4 regions of the Polycladomyces subterraneus genome follow, and region 1 is predicted to be linked to each of the others. Evidence: riboswitches for the same ligand, from Rfam matches in the RefSeq annotation. Region 1 holds a riboswitch; each other region holds the start of a gene.
What was found. A riboswitch is a leader RNA that binds a small molecule or an ion and turns the genes downstream of it on or off. The one in region 1 is predicted to bind S-adenosylmethionine.
Positions count from the first base shown of each region.

Region 2: linked by a shared signal. The riboswitch ahead of NWF35_RS07445 (homoserine dehydrogenase) and the one ahead of metH (methionine synthase) in region 1 are both predicted to bind S-adenosylmethionine.
Region 3: linked by a shared signal. The riboswitch ahead of NWF35_RS12820 (homocysteine synthase) and the one ahead of metH (methionine synthase) in region 1 are both predicted to bind S-adenosylmethionine.
Region 4: linked by a shared signal. The riboswitch ahead of NWF35_RS02190 (methionine ABC transporter ATP-binding protein) and the one ahead of metH (methionine synthase) in region 1 are both predicted to bind S-adenosylmethionine.

Region 1 covers NZ_JANRHH010000037.1:44,374-49,729, forward strand. The annotation lists gene metH (methionine synthase) at 1-2,252, opposite strand, end outside; SAM riboswitch class I at 2,335-2,449, opposite strand; gene NWF35_RS10310 (disulfide oxidoreductase) at 2,822-3,274, opposite strand; gene NWF35_RS10315 (DsbA family protein) at 3,284-3,940, opposite strand; gene NWF35_RS10320 (ABC transporter substrate-binding protein) at 4,210-5,118, shown strand; gene NWF35_RS10325 (ABC transporter ATP-binding protein) at 5,195-5,356, shown strand, end outside.
Region 2 covers NZ_JANRHH010000031.1:79,973-85,328, reverse strand. The annotation lists gene rlmD (23S rRNA (uracil(1939)-C(5))-methyltransferase RlmD) at 1-357, opposite strand, end outside; gene NWF35_RS07445 (homoserine dehydrogenase) at 709-2,022, opposite strand; SAM riboswitch class I at 2,100-2,229, opposite strand; gene NWF35_RS07440 (fumarylacetoacetate hydrolase family protein) at 2,389-3,279, opposite strand; gene NWF35_RS07435 (MGDG synthase family glycosyltransferase) at 3,476-4,597, opposite strand; gene NWF35_RS07430 (alpha/beta-type small acid-soluble spore protein) at 4,884-5,171, opposite strand; gene NWF35_RS07425 (FMN-dependent NADH-azoreductase) at 5,313-5,356, opposite strand, start outside.
Region 3 covers NZ_JANRHH010000047.1:10,142-15,497, forward strand. The annotation lists gene NWF35_RS12810 (helix-hairpin-helix domain-containing protein) at 54-704, shown strand; gene NWF35_RS12815 (ornithine--oxo-acid transaminase) at 765-1,958, opposite strand; SAM riboswitch class I at 2,173-2,290, shown strand; gene NWF35_RS12820 (homocysteine synthase) at 2,477-3,778, shown strand; gene NWF35_RS12825 (aminotransferase class I/II-fold pyridoxal phosphate-dependent enzyme) at 4,076-5,272, shown strand; gene NWF35_RS12830 (trans-sulfuration enzyme family protein) at 5,238-5,356, shown strand, end outside.
Region 4 covers NZ_JANRHH010000013.1:53,826-59,181, reverse strand. The annotation lists gene NWF35_RS02200 (SDR family oxidoreductase) at 1-668, shown strand, start outside; gene NWF35_RS02195 (sugar transferase) at 934-1,581, shown strand; SAM riboswitch class I at 2,034-2,147, shown strand; gene NWF35_RS02190 (methionine ABC transporter ATP-binding protein) at 2,229-3,215, shown strand; gene NWF35_RS02185 (methionine ABC transporter permease) at 3,208-3,864, shown strand; gene NWF35_RS02180 (MetQ/NlpA family ABC transporter substrate-binding protein) at 3,887-4,681, shown strand; gene NWF35_RS02175 (YigZ family protein) at 4,769-5,356, opposite strand, start outside.

The DNA of each region.
Region 1 (5,356 bases):
ACCTTGATCCCCAGGTTGACCACTTCAAATCCGTTGTTGGACAGGATGATTTCCACCAGGTTTTTCCCGATGTCGTGCACATCCCCCTTGACCGTAGCCAACAGGATCTTTCCTTTGATATTGGACTCCGTTTTCTCCATATACGGCTCCAGAAACGCGACAGCTGCCTTCATCACTTCGGCACTTTGCAGCACTTCGGCCACGATCAGTTGGTTGTCGTTGAACAACCGTCCCACTTCGTCCATCCCAGCCATCAGCGGACCGTTGATGATCTCCAGCGGGCTATACTTTTCCAGCGCCAGCTTGAGATCATCGATCAATCCGTCCTTGGTTCCCTCCACGATATATTGCGCCAGCCGCTCTTCCAACGGCAACGATTCTCCCGATGACTTCGTCTCCGTTTTTTTGGCGCGGTAAAACTGAACAAACTCGGCCAACACTGCTTCGTAGTTTTCATGATTGGTCTCAAACAGCAACCGCTCCGCCAAGCGGACTTCTTCCTGCGGGATGGACGCATAACGCTCCAGTTTTTCGGTATTGACGATGGCGTAGTCCAATCCCGCCTTGGTACAGTGATACAAAAAGACGGCGTTCAGCACTTCCCGTCCCGCCGGCGGCAAGCCGAACGATACGTTGGAGATGCCCAGGATCGTCTGGCAACGCGGCAAACGTTCCTTGATGAGACGAATGCCCTCCACAGTTTCCTTTGCCGATCCGATGTACGCTTCATCGCCTGTCCCGACAGGGAAAACCAGTGGGTCGAAAATGATGTCCTCTTCCGGAATGCCGTACTTTTCCGTCAACAAGCGATAGGAGCGTTCGGCCACCTCCCATTTGCGCTCGCGGTCAACGGCCATGCCCCGTTCATCGATCGTCCCCACCACAACCGCCGCACCATAGCGGTGAATCAGAGGCACCACCCGTTCAAACCGCTCTTCCCCGTCTTCCAAGTTGATCGAGTTGAGAATGGCTTTGCCCTGCGAAAACTTTAACGCCGCCTCCATCACTTCGGGCGATGTGGAGTCGATCATCAGCGGCGCTTTGATCACCTTGACAGCGTAGGTCAAAAACCGCCGCATATCCTCCAGTTCGTCCCGGTCAGGATCTGCCAGACACACGTCGATCACCTGGGCACCGTTTTTCACTTGTTTGCGGGCAATTTCCGCAGCGGCTTCATACTCTCCTTCCTGGATCAAGGTACGGAATTTGCGCGACCCGATCACGTTGGTCCGCTCACCGACGAGAATCGGTCGATTGTCCGCCTCCACATAAACGGTCTCGATTCCGGATACCGCCGGGATACGCCGTTCCGGTACGGGGCGGGGGCGTTTGTCCTTGAGTGCTTCCGCCAGCGCACAGATGTGATCCGGTGTCGTACCGCAACATCCGCCCGCCATATTGAGCCAGCCTGCATCAGCAAAGGCAGCCAGTTTGGCGGCCAGTCCCTGCGGCGTCTCGTGATACCGTCCCTCCTCATCGGGCAAACCGGCGTTGGGATAACAGCTCACCCCACAATCGGCCATAGAAGCCAGCGTCCGCAAGTGGTCACGCATAAATTCCGGCCCGGTCGCGCAGTTCAACCCCACAGACAATGGACGGAGATGGGAGATGGACACGTAGAAGGCCTCCACATTTTGCCCGGCCAACATCGTACCCATCGGTTCGATCGTGCCGGAAATCAGGATGGGAACTTCGGTTCCCAACTCCGCAAATGCCCGCCGGATCCCAATTCCGCCGGCTTTCACATTCAGCGTGTCCTGGGATGTCTCCAGCAGCAACGCATCCACGCCGCCCAACAACAGCGCACGTGCCTGTTCGTAATACGCGTCCACCAGCTGGTCGAACGTGATACCGCCCGTCACCGAGAGTGTCTTGGTTGTCGGTCCCATCGCCCCGGCCACATACCGGGGAGAACCGTCCCGCGTCCATTTGTCCACGGCTTTGCGGGCACAGGCCACAGCTGCACGGTTGATCTCTTCCACGCGACTTTCCAGTCCGTACTCGGCCAATACCACCGACGTGGCACCGAACGTGTTGGTCTCCACGATGTCCGCTCCTGCTTCCAGATAGGCTTCATGAATGGATTGGATCAGGTCGGGTCGCGTCAGGTTGAGCATTTCGTTACATCCCTCATACGCTTCGCCACCAAAATCCTCCGCCGTCAAACGGGCATTTTGCAGCATCGTTCCCATCGCGCCGTCCAGAATCAGGATTTTTTCTTTCATCCGTTCCGACAACGGTTGAATACCCATGTCCATCATCCTCTTTCCTTCCATCAAATAAAAAACCTTTCATCTCTGATCGGATGAAAGGTTGGCGTCGTAAACGCGCAAACTCTCATCTCCCAGAGATACCCTCTGCAGGAATTGGCACCACATTTGAAAGACAATCCTTTCAAATAGGTTGCCGGGCTTCATCGGGCCAGTCCCTCCGCCGCTCTGGATAAGAGTTCCGCTAATCGGACTATGTGATTTTTTCCGAACTGACAAACGAAAAGGATTTGAAGATAAATATACAAAATTAACGGGGCACCTGTCAATGATTTCAGGTCTTTGATTCAGGTGAAGCGTGCTCCTGGAAAACGGCCACCCTTCAAGTTGGCGAATTAGCAGACTTGGGTGTGTCTGATCAACATTGTCCGCATTGCTTTCTCCCCTCACGGAATTACTCCAGACACACCCTCGTCCTGGTTCCTTGTCATCCTTTCTTCAAACATAGTATCTGCTGCTCGTTTTACTACTCGGTGCGTTTTTTTGTACGCTCCTCCGCTCCCGTTTCATCATGCACTGCCGGAGAAACGGACAACCGAATCCGATACCGTTTATGCATCCTTTTCCGTGGCTGTTTCATCAACTTCGTCCGATTCCGCCGTCCGGGCCGCTACTAGAAACCAAGTGATCAATATAAACGCCGTCAATGCCAAAAAGGGGATGGTGACAAACCCGAACCAGTTGATGTAGTCGCCTGTACAGGGCACCCCGCGCGTGCAGGGAGAGAACGATTTCATCGCCGGTACCTTTTGCAGCAAATAATGATAAAGCGAAATCGAACCGCCGATCACACTGAGTGGCAACGTGTACGGGATAATCCACCGGTCATTCCGATAGCTGGCGATTCCCAGCAGTACCGTCAACGGATACATGAAGATCCGCTGAAACCAGCACAACTTGCATGGTTCAAACAACGCGATCTCGCTGAAATACAAACTGCCTCCCGTCGCAACCAATGACACCACCCATGCGAAATACAATCCGTATTGCCGAATCCACGCCATCATACCGGATTATCCTTTCTTGCCCGATTCCTGAAGCGCTTCATCCAACGCTTGTTTCAATTGGTTGTAGTCCAGCGGATTGTCCACTTTTTTCCCGTTGACGTAGATGGTCGGAACCGAATTGATGCCCAGTTTCTTTCCGTTGTTCATATCCTGCTGTACATCCGCCTCATATTTCCGGGTGCGGAGGTCCTGTTCCAGACGTTTCACGTCGATGCCAGGAACCTGCTGCTTGGCCAATTGCACCAGAAACTCAGGCGTGGCCCAGATGGTGTACTCGTCCTGTTGATTCCGGTAGACCGCGTCATAAAACTGCCAAAATGCCTGCGGTTTTTGATGGTAGATCGACTCACCGGCAATGCCGGCTGTCACCGAATCTGGCCCGATGAACTGCATGTTGAGAAATGCCATCTTGACTTTGCCAGTGTCGATATATTCCTTTTTCAACAAAGGAAAGACGGTTTCCTCAAACCGTTTGCACACCGGACACTTGAAATCTCCGAATTCGATCAAGGTGACTGGTGCTTTCGGATCGCCCAGGACGGGTTGACCCTGTGCCAACCCGTTGATCTCCTCCTTTTGACCATCGGCGGCCAGATACGCAATGCCGAAGATGCCCACGATGAGCACAACCAGCCCCACCGTGATCATTGTCAACATCTTCATGTCCTTTTTCTTCCTTTTCGCCTGGTACGATACGCTTTGCTTTTTCTTTTGTCGGTTCTTTTTCCCCATCAAAGTTCTCCTTCCCATCTGAACCGTTCCACTGTCAGATTTGCTTTCTATTATCGCATAAAACAAGAAAAATGGGGACTTCTGAAAAGCACCTTTTAGCTTGTTTGAAAAAAATTTACAATCACGTTGGAAAAAAAGCCGTTTACTCCCGTCGGATAACGGGTACGTGTTAAAAGGTTAGTATGTATGGAGGGGATTGGATGCTGAAAAGAAGTTGGCTGTTATCCATTTGTCTTATTCTGTTGGTCAGTCTCACCGCCTGCAAGGACGGGAAGACCGCCGAGCCCGGAAAAATCGTCATCTCGGGCAAGGACTGGACCGAGCAGTGGATCTTGGCCCACATTTTGGGCGAATATTTGAAAGCCCACACGGATATGGACGTGCAAGTGCGCGAAGGGTTGGGCACGGAAGCGATCTTGGTCCAAGCCCTCAAGCAAGGGGAAATCGACGCTATTGTAGAGTATACCGGCACGGGTTACCAGGCGATTCTCAAAAAACCTTACAAGCCGGGAATGACTCCTCAGTATATTTACCAGCAGACCAAAAAAGGATACGAAACCCAATTCGGCACCACCTGGCTGAAACCGTTGGGCTTTTACAACACGTATGCCTTGGCGATGCGAGCGGACAAAGCGAAACAACTGCATGTCACCAAAGTAAGCGACCTGAAACGGTTGGCCCCCCGACTATCCTTCGGTGCACCTGCCACTTTTTTCGAGCGGAAAGACGGGTATGACGGAATGGCGAAAATGTACGGCCTGTCCTTTGGTAAAAAGGTGACGCTGGATGAGGATCTGATGTACAAAGCCGTTGATAACGGGGATGTCGATGTGATCACCGCCTTCACCACCGATCCGCGCATCAAGCAGTTGCACTTGGCGACGCTAGAGGACGATATGAAATATTTCCCGCCTTACGACGCGGTGCCGGTGGTACGTCAAGCGGTGTTGCGCGCCAATCCGGGACTGGAAAAAACATTGAACGGGTTGGCCGGCAAAATCACCATTCCCGACATGATGAAAATGAACGACGAAGTGAACAGTAAACGGAAAACACCGCAGGAGGCAGCACGGGACTTTCTGAAATCCAAGGGTTTGATTCCACGCTGATTAGGCACCCGTTGAAGAGGGCACGAGGGTGTGAATCGCTTGGAAAGGAGAGAAAATTGGAAAGGAGCGGAAAAATATGATTCGTTTTGAAAATGTAAGCAAGCGGTACAAAGATGGCACGGTTGCCATTGACAATCTGAATCTGGAAATCCAAAAAGGGGAGTTACTCGTCCTAATCGGCCCCAGCGGGTGCGGAAAAACGACAACCATGCGCATGATCAACCGCTTGATCGAACCG
Region 2 (5,356 bases), on a different contig from region 1:
TTTCCGCAAGGAAGTGTAACGGGCAAACGCTTCTTCCACCAATTCCTTTTTCAGCTTCAACTGCATCGGATAATCGATATGCTGTAGTTGGCACCCCCCGCAATCGGCATAAACCGGACACGGCGGTTGAATCCGGTGAGGAGATCGCTTCAGAATCCGAAGCAGACGGGCTTTGGCAAACCGTCGTTCCACGCTTTCCACACGGGCCACCACTACCTCACCCGGAATGGCCCCGTCGACGAACACCACTTGTTTTTGATAAAATCCGACTCCCTCCCCGTTGATGCCCAAACGACGGATCGGGAGCTGGATGGTTTCCCCCTTTTTCAGGCGAATCATCGTTTCGTTCTTTTTCATCATTCATACCTTCCTACCCGAGATCGGACGATATCCCCCTCATTGTACCCGAATTTCCCGGACACCAAAAACCGCCTTCCCGCAAAACGCAGGAAGGCGGTCAGGTTGATGTCAAATTTCACGAGCTCCGATCCCCCATCTCCGCTCCGCCCAGGTCAGCGCAGGACGTGGGCAAAGTACGCTTTGCTTTGAGGAAATTGCCCGCAATTTCAATCTTGCGCTTCCCGAGTCTTCGCTCAGTCAGGGCTTAGGTCTTCGCTCGCCTGGAAAAACATTGCTTCCTTACGGAATGACAAGACACGTTATAGACTAAAACATCGGACCCGCTCCCAAAAGCGTCTTCACTCCACATCAGTTGACGGAACCCGCACTCACCACTTCTTTTTCTTCTTGCGCCACAGAGGCCGCCAACACCGGGCGGGTAATGATCCGTTTGACGGACACTTCCCATTCCGCCGGTAGAACTGAAGCCAGCCGCGGCTCCCAGTTGCGAACGAGGAAAGCGGCATGGCTCCGTCCATGATCCGGATAAATGACTGCATCCAGCACTTGGATGCCTGTATCGACGAGCTCCGATTTCCACTTGTCCGCCGTGTCGGCAGCCAATACTTCCTCCGTCTCGATCAGGAGGAACTGGACACCGCTTTCTTCACCCGCCGGCAAAATCATCGGTCGACGAAGGGAGGCAGCGCGCAAAGCAGGCAGTCGGTACACATTACACAAATCTTCCACCACCGCACTGCCGGTGGGTTGTTCACCCGCACCTTGACCCACCAGTGTCACATCTTGCACAACATCGCCTTCCACATGGATGGCGTTGTAAACGCCGCGAACCCCGGAAAGCGGATGGGAAAGCGGCACCAGGGTGGGCGCTACTTGCAATGCTACCGGTCCTTCTTCACCGTATTGTTCAGCTTGGGCGAGCAATTTGATCGAATATCCCAGTCGACGGGCAATCTCCAATTCGGCGACCGTGATGTCCGTGATCCCTTTCCGCGGGATGTCATCCACCGCCACATCCACCCCGAAAGCCAACCGGCAGAGAATCGCCAGTTTGTGAGCCGAATCGAAGCCTTCGACGTCTGCAGTCGGATCGGCTTCAGCGTATCCTTTTTCCTGCGCCTCCGCAAGAACAGAGTCAAACGAACGTCCATGTTCAGTCATTTGCGTCAAAATATAATTACAGGTACCGTTGACAATCCCGGAAACCTTATGAATGCGGTTCGCTTTCAACAAATGCTGCAAGGTACCCAAAACGGGGATGCCGCCGCCCACACTGGCTTCATACAACAATTGAACGCCCTTTTCACGCGCCAGCTGCTCCAGCTCCACCCCGTGTTTGGCGATTAGCTCCTTATTGGCGGTCACAACGTGACATCCCGCTTCGATCGCTTTCACCACATAGGTGAGCGTGGGTTCAATTCCGCCCATCGCTTCAATCACCACCTGCACCCCCGCTTCCAATACATCCTCAAAGCGGGTGGTCAGGAGATGTTTCACGCCTTCCACCTTTCGTTTCTTGGTTAAATCCCGCACCAGAATGCGGCGGACTTCAAACAGCGTGCCCGTTTTGCGTGCAATCACGTCCTGATTGGACTGGAGCATTTTGTATGTTCCCGTTCCCACCGTTCCCAGTCCCAACAACGCAACATCGACACGCTTCATCGCCTGCTCCCCCCTTTAAAAATTCAAAACCCTCTTCCAAAGATAAGAAGAGGGGACATGTATCCACGCCACCCTGCTCCTTATCTCTCAGCACCCGAAGGTACTGCAGGAATTGGCACCTTATGCCCGTACCCTGCCTACAACGCAGGGGCCGAACATGGTTGCCGGGCTTCATCGGGCCAGTCCCTCCGCCTCTCTCGATAACGAGTCAGTGGTTGATCCCTATTTAATTAGTCACTATTATCCAACAAAAAAAATACGTTTGTCAAACCCTTTTTTTTGAACAATATCGAACAGACATCGTCATTACGGCGAAATTTGTCCGTTCCCAGTAGAAAAATGTCCGGTTCCACGGGAAACCGGACATCAATCATGCCGCGCCACGATGCGGTTGCGAAGAACGCCCAAGCGCTCCACTTCCAGCTCTATCACATCATCCGGTTCCAACCAACGATGCACCTCTGTACCCAGCTCCAAAATACACCCGGTTCCGACTGTGCCGGACCCGATTACGTCTCCAGGATACAAAAAAACATCCTGAGAAGCTCGCTCGATCATTTCCGCAAAGGAAAAGTGCAAATCCCGGAGATTGCCGCGGGACAATTCAACCCCGTTGACCCGGGCAGTCATCGCCAAATCCCAATGATCACCGGTTCTTCGGTCTTCCAGCTCATCCAAGGTGACCAACCACGGTCCCAACGAAGTGGCAAAATCTTTCCCTTTGGCCGGTCCCAAACCCACTTTCATTTCCTCAAGCTGAACATCCCGTGCGCTCCAATCGTTGAGAATGCACAATCCCGCGATATATTCCCTTGCTGAGTCTCGGGGGATATTGCGTCCCTTTTTCCCGATGATACATGCCACTTCCAACTCATAATCCAAACATTGGGTGTTTTTCGGGCGGTATACTGGTTGCTCATGTCCCACTATAGTCTGATGATTGGAAAAATAAAAAACAGGAAAATAATACCATTCAGAAATCATATCGAGGCCGCGTCGTGCCCGCGCCGTTTTGACATGCTGTTCAAACGCGTAGAAATCACGAAAGCTGGGCGGTCTGGGCACCGGCGGAAGCAAACGGACTTCCGCAAGCGACAATGCCACCGGTTCACCCTCCACTTTCACTTGATCAGGATGTGTACCCCGGCAAGCATCGATCACCTGACGCAACAATGAAAGGCCATCCGCCCCTGTTTCCAGGAACGCAACCATATCTGTCGGGATCGCACGGGGAAACGGCATTCCCTTTTCCAACATGGCCCATTCCTGTGCAAAACCGATATCCCAAACATACCCATCCTGCACCCAACCGATCCGGGCATCGCCATGCTCTTCCGCCCGGATGTTCAACACGTCTTCTTTGATCACATAGGTTACCAAACGCATCCAACCACTCCTCTCCTCCCAGCATATGCATCAAAAGCAGGTGCTTGCAAGCCTTTTTGCGGGAAGATCATCGCAACACCCGGTGACGTGCCGGTTGCAAAACTTCATCAGCGATTCGATCAGCCGCATTTCCGGATGCCAGATTCGACATGACTCGGGCAATGTGTTCCCGACGGGCCGGTGACTCCAACCAACGCTTCATCTGTTGTGTCAATCGACCGAACTGAACCGTTTCCGCCACTCGATGGCGCAATAGGTATCTCCGGTTCGCCTCTTCCTGCCCCGGCAATGCGTTCAACAGTAACAGGGGTAAACGTTTGACCATCGCTTCCGTTATGGTGAGTCCACCCGGCTTGGTGATCAACAGGTCTGCAGCATCCATGAACAAGGGGACATCGGGTTGGAATCCCTCTACGCGAATGTGGGGTGGCAGAGAATGACGGGTCAGCTCATACATCAGGGCTTCATTTTTCCCTGTCAGCACCACGACTTGACAAATGGGGCCTGCTTTCTCCAATTCCCGTACGGTTTCGCGGACGGGCCCCATCCCTTCCCCGCCGCCCATCACCAATACTACCGGACGTTCCGGACTCAATCCCAACAAACGTCGCGCTTCCTGCTTCGACACGTTTTGGAGAAATTCCCTTTTCACGGGAATACCTGTCTCGACAATCCTGGTGGCAGATTGCCACAAACGGCGTTGCGCCTGTGGAGGAACAGAAATTCCGCTGGCCGTGCACAACACATCAGGTGCGCCCGACAGCCAAATGGGATGAATTTCATAATCGGTTACCACGCAGAATGAAGGGATGCGACGCCAGTGGGAAGACAACCACATCAATGCGAACGGATGAGTCGCTACCACCTTTGTTGGACGGAATTGAGATAGTCGCCGTACTAATTGGCGCCGGATCATCCACCCCGCCCGCTTGATCGCTTCCCCGGAAACATAACGAAACCAACGGGACTGATGTGTCCAATCATACAGATAGTGATACACTGACGGAAACCGGTTCAACATACGGTGATACCCGGTTTGGAGGAGAGGATGTGCCTTCGTCGGTATCCAGTCCAACAAATCAACGTACATCACTCGTGCGTTTCGCTGTTCCATCACATGTAACAATGCTTGTGCCGCCGAGTTGTGCCCGGCACCAAATCCCATCGACAGTAGCAATACACGTTCCATTTGGCGCCCTCCTCAATCCCACTCCTCTATCATTATGACAAAAACGACCCAATCCGTCTCCTTTCTTATCAATATCTCGCGAAAAATTGATCAATCTTTTACAATGATGAAACAGGTTGGTGGTCCAAATGGGCCGTGAGACTGCTGACAACATGTTTTGGCCACCTGCGATTCCGGGTGTGCCGATTTCCCTCTCGCTCCTGAATCACTGCGCTCAAAGGTCACGCGTGAGAAATCGGATCCCTCGGACATTGTCGACAACCTGACGACCCAAATGAACCGTGGTCTAGGGCTGGGATCGTTGACGCGCCAGCTGCTCCTGCGCCAGTTTGACCATTTCCCGTACCATGTGGCCACCGATGGTGCCGCCGATTTTTCCGGCATCGGACGTTTTCAAATCTCCGTTGTCACCGGGTTTAAGGGGTACGCCGACTTGCTTGGCCACTTCCATTTTGACCTGGTCGGGCGACAGCGGTCCTACACCCAATTCTTTGCTCATCACTTGGGCTTTCAAGCGCGCCAGGGCCGGCCGCGACTCGGGCACCAACAATCGCCTGCGCCGTTTTCGAGCCATGTTTCCACCCCCTGCGAATAGTTTCCCATCAAGAGAAACAAATGATGTGGTGGACAATAAAAGGAAAAAACCGCCCATTTGGGCGGTCGTCCATGATGAGGGTTGAGAGGGGGATTGGGCATTTTTTCTGTTCCATTGTACTTAGATGCATTTGGCCAAATCGCGTGCTTGTTGGATGGCTTTTT
Region 3 (5,356 bases), on a different contig from region 1:
CTCCTTAACCCTATGCAGGAACGGGGAGGATTATGAGGAAAGGGAGAGTAAGGGTGTGGGAGGACAAGTGGTACTACCGAATCAATAAGTGGGCGATGGCGACAGGGATGCTGGCGCTGGTGGTGATCGGACTCATCGTGTTGTTGATCAGCCATCGGGAAGAGACTGCACCGGTTCCAACCCTGCCTGCCTATAAACCGGCCCTACCGGCAACACCGTCTGCCGGGAATAGGGAAAAAGCCACTGAGGTTGTCGTTGACGTCAAGGGGGCGGTCAACCGCCCGGGTGTTTACAAGTTATCCAGCAGTTCGCGTGTGCAGGACGCGATGCTACATGCAGGCGGTGCGGCACCGTCAGCGGATGTGAATCGGGTTAACCTGGCTCAGCCGTTGGCTGACGGGATGGTGGTCTATATCCCGCGAAAAGGGGAACAGGGACCTCCTCCCGTGGCCGGTGCAACCGGGTCGGTCCCAGATGGCGGGACGCAGTCAGGCACCACGGCTAACGGTGGCAAAATTTCGCTCAACTCTGCCACAGCGGAACAGCTCGATCAGCTGGATGGAATTGGCCCGTCCAAAGCGGCGGCTATCATACGTTATCGTGAGGAGCATGGTCCTTTTCGCTCGGTGGACGAGCTGGCTAACGTTCCGGGGATCGGGGAGAAAACACTGAAAAAGTTTCGCGATCGGTTGACTGTGCCGTGATTTGAGCCATCATTTTAACTTAAACCCCCTCGTAGTCCGAGGGGGTTCTTATTTCATATATCAAACAGACATCACTTTCCGGATCTTGGCCAGTGCCCAATCCAGCTCCTCTTGGGTAATCGTGAGCGGCGGAGCGAAACGGATGGTGTTTTCGTGCGTCTCTTTGCACAACAACCCTTCTTCAGCCAGACGCTCGCAGTGCGGACGGGCCGGTTCAAACAATTCCATCCCGATGAAGAGGCCTTTGCCGCGGATTTCCTTGATGATCGGATTATGGATTTTTTTCAGCTCGGCCATGAAATATTCGCCCAATTCACGCGAGCGCTGAGGCAAGTTTTCTTCCACCAGCACATCCAGTGCAGCCACGGAGACAGCGCAGGCCAACGGGTTGCCGCCGAAGGTGGAACCGTGGGAGCCCGGTTCAAATACTCCCATCACTTCCTTATCACCGGCTACGGCGGAGATCGGCATCACGCCGCCGCCCAACGCTTTCCCCATCACATACAGATCCGGCCGAACATCTTCCCAGTCGCAGGCGAACAGTTGGCCGGTTCGCCCGAAGCCGGTTTGGATCTCGTCGGCGATGAACAGGACGTTGTGCTCTTTACATACTTGGTAAGCTTCACGCAAATATCCTTCCGGCGGCACGATAACGCCCGCTTCTCCTTGGATCGGCTCTACCAGGAAGGCGGCGGTGTTGGGCGTGATGGCTGCTTTCAGCGCTTCAACATCACCGTACGGAATGATTTTGAAGCCAGGGGTCAACGGGCCGAATCCGCGTTTGTACTCGTCGCTGGACGAGAGAGAGACCGCGGTGATGGTCCGTCCGTGGAAGTTGTTTTCACAGACGATGATTTCCGCTTGGTTTTCCGGCACTTTCTTCACGTCATAGGCCCAGCGCCGGGCTGCTTTGAGGGCGGTTTCCACCGCTTCGGCACCGGTATTCATCGGCAGGATCATCTCTTTGCCTGTCAATTGAGCCACTTTTTCGTAAAAAAGTCCCAGCTGATCATTGTGGAAAGCACGAGATGTCAAGGTAACTTTATCCGCTTGTTCTTTCAGCGCCGCGATCAGACGGGGATGGCGGTGTCCGTGATTCAATGCCGAATAGGCGCTCAGCATGTCCATGTACTTGTTGCCGTCGGCATCCTCCACCCAAACACCTTCCGCCTTGGAAATCACGATCGGCAGGGGATGGTAGTTCCTCGCGCCGTATTTTTCCGTCAATTCGATCAATGATTGGTTCCGTGACATGATGGCCTCCTTGATGATGCATCAATTTGATGTATGGACGCATATTCACACGTCCTGAGCCGAAAATGAGCAATCTATCACCATTGTAGATGGAATTTGGAATGGAATCAATGGCCGAACATTTCTTCAAAAAGCGGTTGACGGCAGCATGAGAGACCGGTATAATGAAAAACAAGTTTTCTGATTGTCGACACAATTGAATCGGATTTGGAATCTCTTATCGAGAGTGGTGGAGGGACTGGCCCGATGAAACCCGGCAACCCCGGTCTGTACGAACCGGAAGGTGCCAATTCCTGCGGAAACCGACGCCAACGGTTTCCGAGAGATAAGAGAGGAGAGCTGGCGTAACCAGAGCCTCTTCTCTTATCGGAGAAGAGGCTTTTTTATTCCACTGTTGTAGGCTGGTGTCACAAACGGGAAGGCGGCTTTAATGGGCGAGCGCCCTTGAGCGTGTGGTTGCAAGAGTGAGAGGGATCTAAATTCCTAATCATTCAATCTCTTCCGAAAGGATGATGGTGATGAGCGAATCGCAACAATACGGTCTGGAAACGTTGGCGGTCCACGGTGGCCAAGAGCCGGACCCGGTGACCAATGCCCGAGCGGTACCGATTTACCAGACCACTTCCTATGTATTCAACGATACGGAACATGCGGCTAATTTGTTTGCGTTGAAAGAATTCGGTAATATCTACACCCGCATCATGAACCCGACACAAGATGTGTTTGAAAAGCGGGTGGCTGCGCTGGAAGGGGGCGTCGGTGCGCTGGCGACGAGTTCTGGTCAGGCGGCAATCACCTACTCCATCCTAAACATCGCCAAAGCCGGGGACGAAATCGTCTCATCCAGCAGTTTGTATGGCGGCACATACAACCTGTTTCAACACACCTTGCCCAAGCTGGGGATCACCGTGCGGTTCGTCGATCCTTCTGATCCGGAAAATTTCAAAAAGGCGATCAATGAAAAGACACGGGCCGTCTTTGCGGAAATCATCGGCAATCCCAAAATGGATGTGCTGGATGTGGAAGCCGTGGCCAAAGTGGCCCATGATGCCGGTTTGCCGCTGATTGTGGACAACACGTTTGCCACGCCGTACTTGTGCCGGCCGATCGAGTTCGGGGCAGATATCGTGGTGCACTCAGCCACCAAATTCATTGGAGGACACGGCACCAGCATTGGTGGGGTGATTGTGGATTCGGGCAAATTCGATTGGACCAACGGCAAGTTCCCGGAATTGACCGAACCGGACCCGAGTTATCACGGGGTTTCCTACACCGAAGCGGTCGGGCCGCTGGCCTACATCATCAAGGCTCGGGTTCAACTGTTGCGGGACACCGGCGCTGCCATCTCTCCGTTCAATGCGTTTTTGTTCTTGCAGGGGTTGGAAACGTTGCATCTGCGAATGGAACGGCACAGCGAAAACGCGCTTCGGGTCGCCCGGTTCCTCCAGGAACACGAACTGGTGGAATGGGTAAGCCATCCGGGATTGGAAGGCCATCCGTCGTACGAAAAAGCGAAAAAATACCTGCCCAAAGGGCAAGGTGCCATTTTCACGTTCGGTATCAAGGGCGGTTTGGAAGCAGGCAAAAAACTCATCGAAAACTTGCGCCTCTTTTCTCACCTGGCCAACGTGGGTGACGCCAAATCCCTCGTGATCCATCCGGCCAGCACCACGCACCAGCAATTGACGGAGGAAGAACAGTTGGCCGCAGGTGTAACACCGGAACTGGTCCGCTTGTCCGTAGGGATTGAGTCGGTGGACGACTTGATCGCAGATCTGGATCAGGCATTGAAGAAAAGTCAACAAGTCATCACGGCCTGATACATCGGGACCATTCGAAACAAATGGTGATGAAGGCTGAAAGCCTGTCTCACAAGTAAATCCCGTCATGGATCGATCCTGGGGAAGGGTTGGCCTGACAATCGAGAGCTGGCTCATACGATGTTGTCGCTGGGATACAGAGAGACGGGACGGTGATTCGGGCGAAGCTCTGATGATGGGATGAAACAGGGGACGTGTTTTCCGGCCGGGACTATCGAGGAAAGCACGTCTCCATCTGTGTAAACGAAATGACCAAAAAAGACTTTCCGTACGGTTTTTGGAATAGGGGGCAATGGCATGCGGATTGAGACACAACTGGCCCAATTGGGTTCCAACAAAGAGACCAAAACCGGGGCGATCAGTTATCCGGTGTATTATTCGACAACCTATCGGCATGCGGGATTGGGAGAAAGCACGGGATACGATTACACTCGGACCGCCAACCCGACAAGGGCGGTGTTGGAAGAAGCGATCGCCCGACTGGAGGGTGGAACAGCTGGATTCGCCTGCAGCTCGGGGATGGCCGCCGTACAAACGGTCATGGGACTATTCGCACGAGGGGATCACTTGATTGTTTCGCTCGATTTGTATGGGGGGACGTACCGGCTGTTTGAATCGTTAATGACACGGTATGGTCTTTCTTTCAGTTATGTCGATTTCCGCCGTCTGGACGAAGTGAAAGCAGCCATCCGTCCGGAAACGCGCGCCTTTTTCGTTGAGACACCCACCAATCCCCTGTTGCAGGTAACCGATTTACATGCTGTCTGTGAAATCGCGCGATGTCATGGGTTGATTACGATTGTCGACAACACGTTTATGACGCCGTATTTTCAGCGTCCGATCGAGTGCGGGGCGGATATCGTCATTCACAGCGCAACCAAATATTTAGGCGGACACAATGATGTATTGGCTGGCCTGATTGTGACCAAGGGTGAAGATTTAAGTGAACAGATGGCGGGGCTGCACAACGCGATCGGCGCCGTGCTGGGACCGCAGGATTCATGGTTGTTGCTTCGCGGGATGAAGACGTTGGCACTCAGAATGGAGAAGCATCAGGAAAACGCTTATCAACTGGCCCATTTCCTACGTCAGCACCCACTGGTGGATGAAGTGTTCTATCCCGCATTGCAGTCGGAGACGTGGGAAATACAGACCAAACAAGCTGACGGGGGCGGCGGCATGCTGTCATTCCGTGTGAAATCACCCGCATTGGTGGGACCATTGCTCTCTTCATTGCGATTGATCGCGTTTGCGGAGAGTTTGGGGGGAGTGGAAACGCTTATCACGTATCCGCACACGCAAACACATGCTGACATCCCGGAAGAAACGCGGCGCAAAGTCGGGGTGTGCGATCGTCTGCTTCGGTTGTCGGTTGGGATCGAGAATGTGGATGATTTGATCGCTGATCTGGCACAGGCGCTGGATCAGGCGGAACGGGTATGGAAGGAGGAAAAACGGGATGAAGTTCGCGACCCGATTGCTCCACAACGGTAACGAAATTTGCCCCCGGACGGGGGCGGCCAGTATACCCATGTATCTCGCATCCACCTATCACCAGTATGATTTGGATCAACCGGG
Region 4 (5,356 bases), on a different contig from region 1:
TGCACGACGCCAAGACCAACATCATCGGGACGCTCAATTTGCTGGAAGCGTGCCGTAACGCCGGTGTGCGCAAGGTGGTCTACGCCTCATCTGCGGCTGTATATGGCAATCCCGAATATCTGCCGATCGATGAAAAACATCCAGTGGCACCGCTCTCTGGTTACGGTATTTCCAAACACACACCGGAGCATTATTTGCAAGTGTATGCCCAATTGCACGGGTTGGCCTACACAGTACTTCGTTACGCCAACGTTTACGGTATCCGCCAAGACCCCCGAGGTGAAGGCGGCGTCATCTCCATTTTCGTCGAAAAGGTGCTCAAAGGTGAACCGATCACCGTATTCGGAGATGGCGAACAGACGCGCGATTACGTCTACGTGGAGGATGTGGCACGCGCCAATGTGGCGGCGCTAAACAACGGGGACGGGCAGATTTTAAATATTGGTACCGGTCAAAAGACGTCCATCAATGAGCTGATTGCCCTATTTGAGGAAGTGAGTGGCAAAAAAATGGAAGTCCATCATGCTCCAGACCGTCCAGGAGATATTAAGCATAGTTACTTCGACAACCGACGTGCAATGGAGATACTGAACTGGCGTCCAGAGACGGATCTTTCTGTGGGATTGCGGAAAACATTAGCATATTATCGCGAATGGATTACCGGATGATTGAAATATGGCCGTAAAAAACGTGAAACGTTTTTGTAACAAAACACGTCTCAATATATAGAGGGATCTCGTGATTCCTCCATCCTGCGGGGTTTTTCAACTGTTGTAACCAAACGGAAAACACAGTATACTGGTTAACGAGTTACCTGGAGTACAGAACGGTCAAACCACGAAACAAACATGTTCGCAGGTGGGGGCCGCCAAATGGAGCGGCTCAATTCGGGAAGGATTTGTGGCAATCATATTAAGCAGGAGTGGTTTGCGGATGCGATCGAAAGCAGTGTATGAAGGGGACGCGCACTTGTTCTCGGAAGGCGTGTACCAACCGCCTTCGGGATGGTACCCGATTGCCAAACGGGTATTTGAAATCATTTTCTCTATTACTTTCTTGATTTTGACCTTGCCGGTGTTGGTGTTGACCGCGATTGCCATCAAATTGGAATCGAAAGGTCCCGTCTTCTACAAACAGGAACGCGTCGGCTTGCACGGGAAACCCTTCTATATCGTCAAACTGCGCTCCATGCGGGTGGACGCGGAGAAAAACGGTCCGCAATGGGCATCCAAAAACGACCCCCGAGTAACCCGCGTAGGACGGTTTATCCGCAAGACTCGGATCGATGAAATTCCGCAACTGATCAGCGTCTTGAAAGGGGATATGAGTTTGATCGGCCCGCGGCCGGAACGACCGATGTTCACCGAGAAATTTGCCGCAGAAATTCCCGGATTCAAAAATCGCCTGTTGGTGAAACCGGGTTTGACCGGATGGGCACAGGTGAACGGCGGTTATGATATGACACCGAAAGAGAAATTTGAATTGGATATGTACTACATCAAACGGCAATCGTTCGCGTTGGATATGCGCATTCTGTTGCGTACGGTATGGGTGGTACTGACTGGTAACGGTGCCCGTTGAGCTCGCTTCACTAAAACAAAACGGATTGCCCCGAGGGTAATCCGTTTTTTCCCGTTCCTTCTCATCCGTATCACAAGGCTATCCCGACACACGATGCTCCGGCTATGGCAATCTCCTTTAAAAGGTCAGCCGAAGGGCCATATACAGCAGAAGCCAAAACGGGAGGCTTAAACCGGTCGCGTTGATGAGGCCGATCCAAAACGATTTGCCAACAACCGTGCTCATGTCGGGCACCTCCGTTGCTTGTGTCCTTGGTTGTTTTTATTATACGCGAATGTCAGTCATCGTAGTGGATTTTTGGCCATTTGTAAACGAAATGTAATCTCATGGTAATCTGCTGTCATCATTCATCGGAAAAATTTGTACATTATGTGTAAAGAGAATGACGTTGACATCCTGAATGTTGTCGTGGTAGGATGTAACGTGACAACTTCATAAGACGATGTTGCGCGCTCTTATCAAGAGAGGTGGAGGGACTGGCCCGATGAAACCCGGCAACCGTCCGCGGTATGCACGCGGAAATGGTGCCAATTCCTGCAGAGCCCATCGGTTCTGGCAGATGAGAGAGGCGATTTTATAATATATAAGATCCCTTTCTGCTCTGGCAGGAAGGGATCTTTTCTTAGAGACAGGTGGTGAATGAAGCGATGATTGTACTTGACCAAGTGAATAAAGTGTACCCTTCCTCGAAAGACGGGGATGTGGTCGCGTTGCAGGATATCAACCTTCGCATCGAACGTGGAGAAATTTTCGGGATCGTCGGTCACAGCGGAGCGGGGAAAAGCACGCTGCTCCGATTGCTCAACGGATTGGAGAAGCCCACTTCGGGCAGCGTCACGGTGGATGGTATTTCCATTTCCGAAAGCGGTGATCGTGAGCTGCGCGAAGCGCGAAAGAAAATCGGGATGATTTTTCAGCATTTCCACTTGCTTTGGTCCCGTACCGTGTGGGAAAATGTGGCCTTCCCTCTGGAGCTGGCCGGTAAATCGAAAAAGGAAATCAGGGAAAAAGTGGATGCTTTGTTGGAAAGGGTGGGACTTTCCCATCGGGCAAATGCGTATCCTGCCCAACTGTCCGGGGGACAGAAACAGCGTGTCGGCATTGCGCGGGCATTGGCCAACGATCCGAGCGTCTTGTTGTGTGACGAGGCGACATCGGCGCTGGACCCGGAGACGACGACCTCCATTTTACAACTGTTGAAGGAGATCCACCGGGACACCGGCATCACAATGGTGATCATTACGCACGAAATGAGTGTGGTCAAACGGATGTGCCATCGCATGGCCGTCATGGAAGCCGGTAAAGTGGTGGAGATGGGTGAGGTGGAGACGCTGTTCCGGGAACCGAAGCACCCGGTTACCCAGCAATTCGTACAGTCCTATCACACTGAAAAACTAGAAGCTTCAAAAGAGCATACCGATTTGATCCGGGTGAAGTCGGATGATTTGGATCGTATCTGGTCCCGCTTGGCCGATTGGGTAAAAATAGGCGTAACAGTGACGATCTTGCCTGACCATGAGAAAAACGACGGAATGGTCGCCTTACAGGTGAGCGGGGAACCTGACCAAGTTCGGGATGCCGTGGAGGAGATCCGGGAATTCGAGCGCAGATCGGAGGTGATTCCGCATGTTTGATCAACTGGACACCACCCTTTTGTGGCAAGCGACCGGGGAAACGTTATATATGGTGGCTATCTCTACGTTTTTCGCGGCCCTGATCGGCATTCCGTTGGGTGTACTCCTCGTTATTACGGATAAGGGTCACCTGTGGGAAAATGTGGTCATCCAGCGCGTTCTTGGCCTGATTATCAATGTGTTCCGGGCAGTGCCGTTCATTGTTCTGGTTTTGTTCCTGTTTCCGTTGTCCCAGCTTCTGGTCGGCACCACGCTCGGACCGACGGCGGCCACGATTCCCCTGATCGCTGGTGCGGCACCCTTTTATGCACGCATGGTGGAAACCGCCATCCGGGAGATTGACCGTGGAGTAATCGAAGCCGCCAAAGCGATGGGAGCCACCCGGATGCAGATCATCCGAAAGGTGCTCCTGCCGGAAGCCAAACCGGCGATCGTCTCTGGTCTGACTGTCACCTGTGTGGCTTTGGTGGGTTATTCCGCTTTTGCTGGCATCGTGGGTGGTGGCGGTTTAGGAGATGCTGCATACCGGTTTGGATTCCAATCGTTTAATAGTAGCATGATGTATGCATGCGGGTTGATTTTGGTGATTATGGTGCAAATCATTCAGGCCATAGGTGATTTCATTGCCCGGAAATTAGATAAGAGATAAGAGATAAGGAGTGAGAGATCCTGTGAAAAAGTTGATGGCTATCATTGCTGTTGCTCTTTTGACTGTATTTGGCACAGCTTGCGGGCAGCAAAAAGAAGCGAGCAATACCCTGACAGTGGCGGCTTCCGCTGTTCCTCACGCAGAAATTCTTGAACATGTAAAACCCATTCTTGAAAAAGAGGGCGTTCATTTGCAAGTTAGGGTGTTCCAAGACTATGTCTTGCCAAACAAAGTGGTGGAAGAAGGACAAGTGGATGCCAATTACTTCCAACATGTCCCGTGGATGGAAAATGTCAACAAGGAGCAGGGTTATCATATCGTAAAAGTGGTGGCCGTCCATATTGAGCCTATGGGAGCTTATTCCCACAAGATCAAGAATATCAATCAGCTCAAAAATGGAGCAACTGTGGCCCTTCCAAACGACGTCAGCAACGAAACCCGTGCTTTGCTGCTATTGGAGAAAAATGGCTTGATCAAACTGGACAACCACAATGGACCCAAAACGGAGAAAAATATTGTGTCCAATCCGAAACACCTGCAATTTAAACCATTGGAAGCAGCTATGTTACCGCGAGTTCTCGATCAAGTGGACTTGGATGTGATCAATACCAACTATGCGATGCAAGCCCATTTGAATCCGCTGAAAGATGCGCTGATTATTGAGGACAAAAGATCGATCTATGCCAATGTTTTGGCGACCAAAAAGGGCAAAGAAAATGATCCGCGGATCCAAAAGCTGGCCAAAGCCCTCACTTCCCCGGAAGTGAAAAAGTTCATCGAGCAAAAATACAAAGGTGCCGTCATTCCGGCGTTTTGATGAAAAAGCCCCACGCATCAGCGTGGGGCTTTTCGCTTTTGTGGTGGGAAACAAACATTTACCCTGATGGGATAAAACCGACACAACCTAGGACTTCACTTCTCTCTCCCGGAACATCGTACCTCCTTCGGTAATGGAGGCCCTGCCGTTGGTCAGTTCAGTCACCCATTTTGTGACCACTTCTTCTTCGCCGAGCGGTACCCAGAGGTGCCAAGTTACTTGGTCGGTAAACTCCGGCGGATCCATGTCAAATCCATGGGTACGCAGTTCATGTTCCATTTTGCCGACAAACGAATAATCCGTCGTGATCGACATTTTTTTGTGCAAAATGCGTTCCACTTCCCCGGCGGTGTCGATGCCGGCAGCGGCGCATTGGCTGTATGCGCGAATTAAGCCGGAAGCGCCCAGCTTGATCCCGCCAAAATAACGGGTAACCACGATGACCGTATCATGCAAGTCTCGATTTCGGATTACTTCCAAGATGGGACGACCGGCCGTTCCTGCCGGTTCGCCGTCGTCCGACGATTTTTGCACTTGGGTGCCGCGGGTGACGTAGGCGTAGCAATTGTGGGTCGCATCCCAATGCTTTTTGCTGATTCCCTCCACAAATGCAGCTGCCTCTTGTTCGGTGGAGACACGGTTCACGCGGGTGATAAACCGCGATTTTTGAATCAC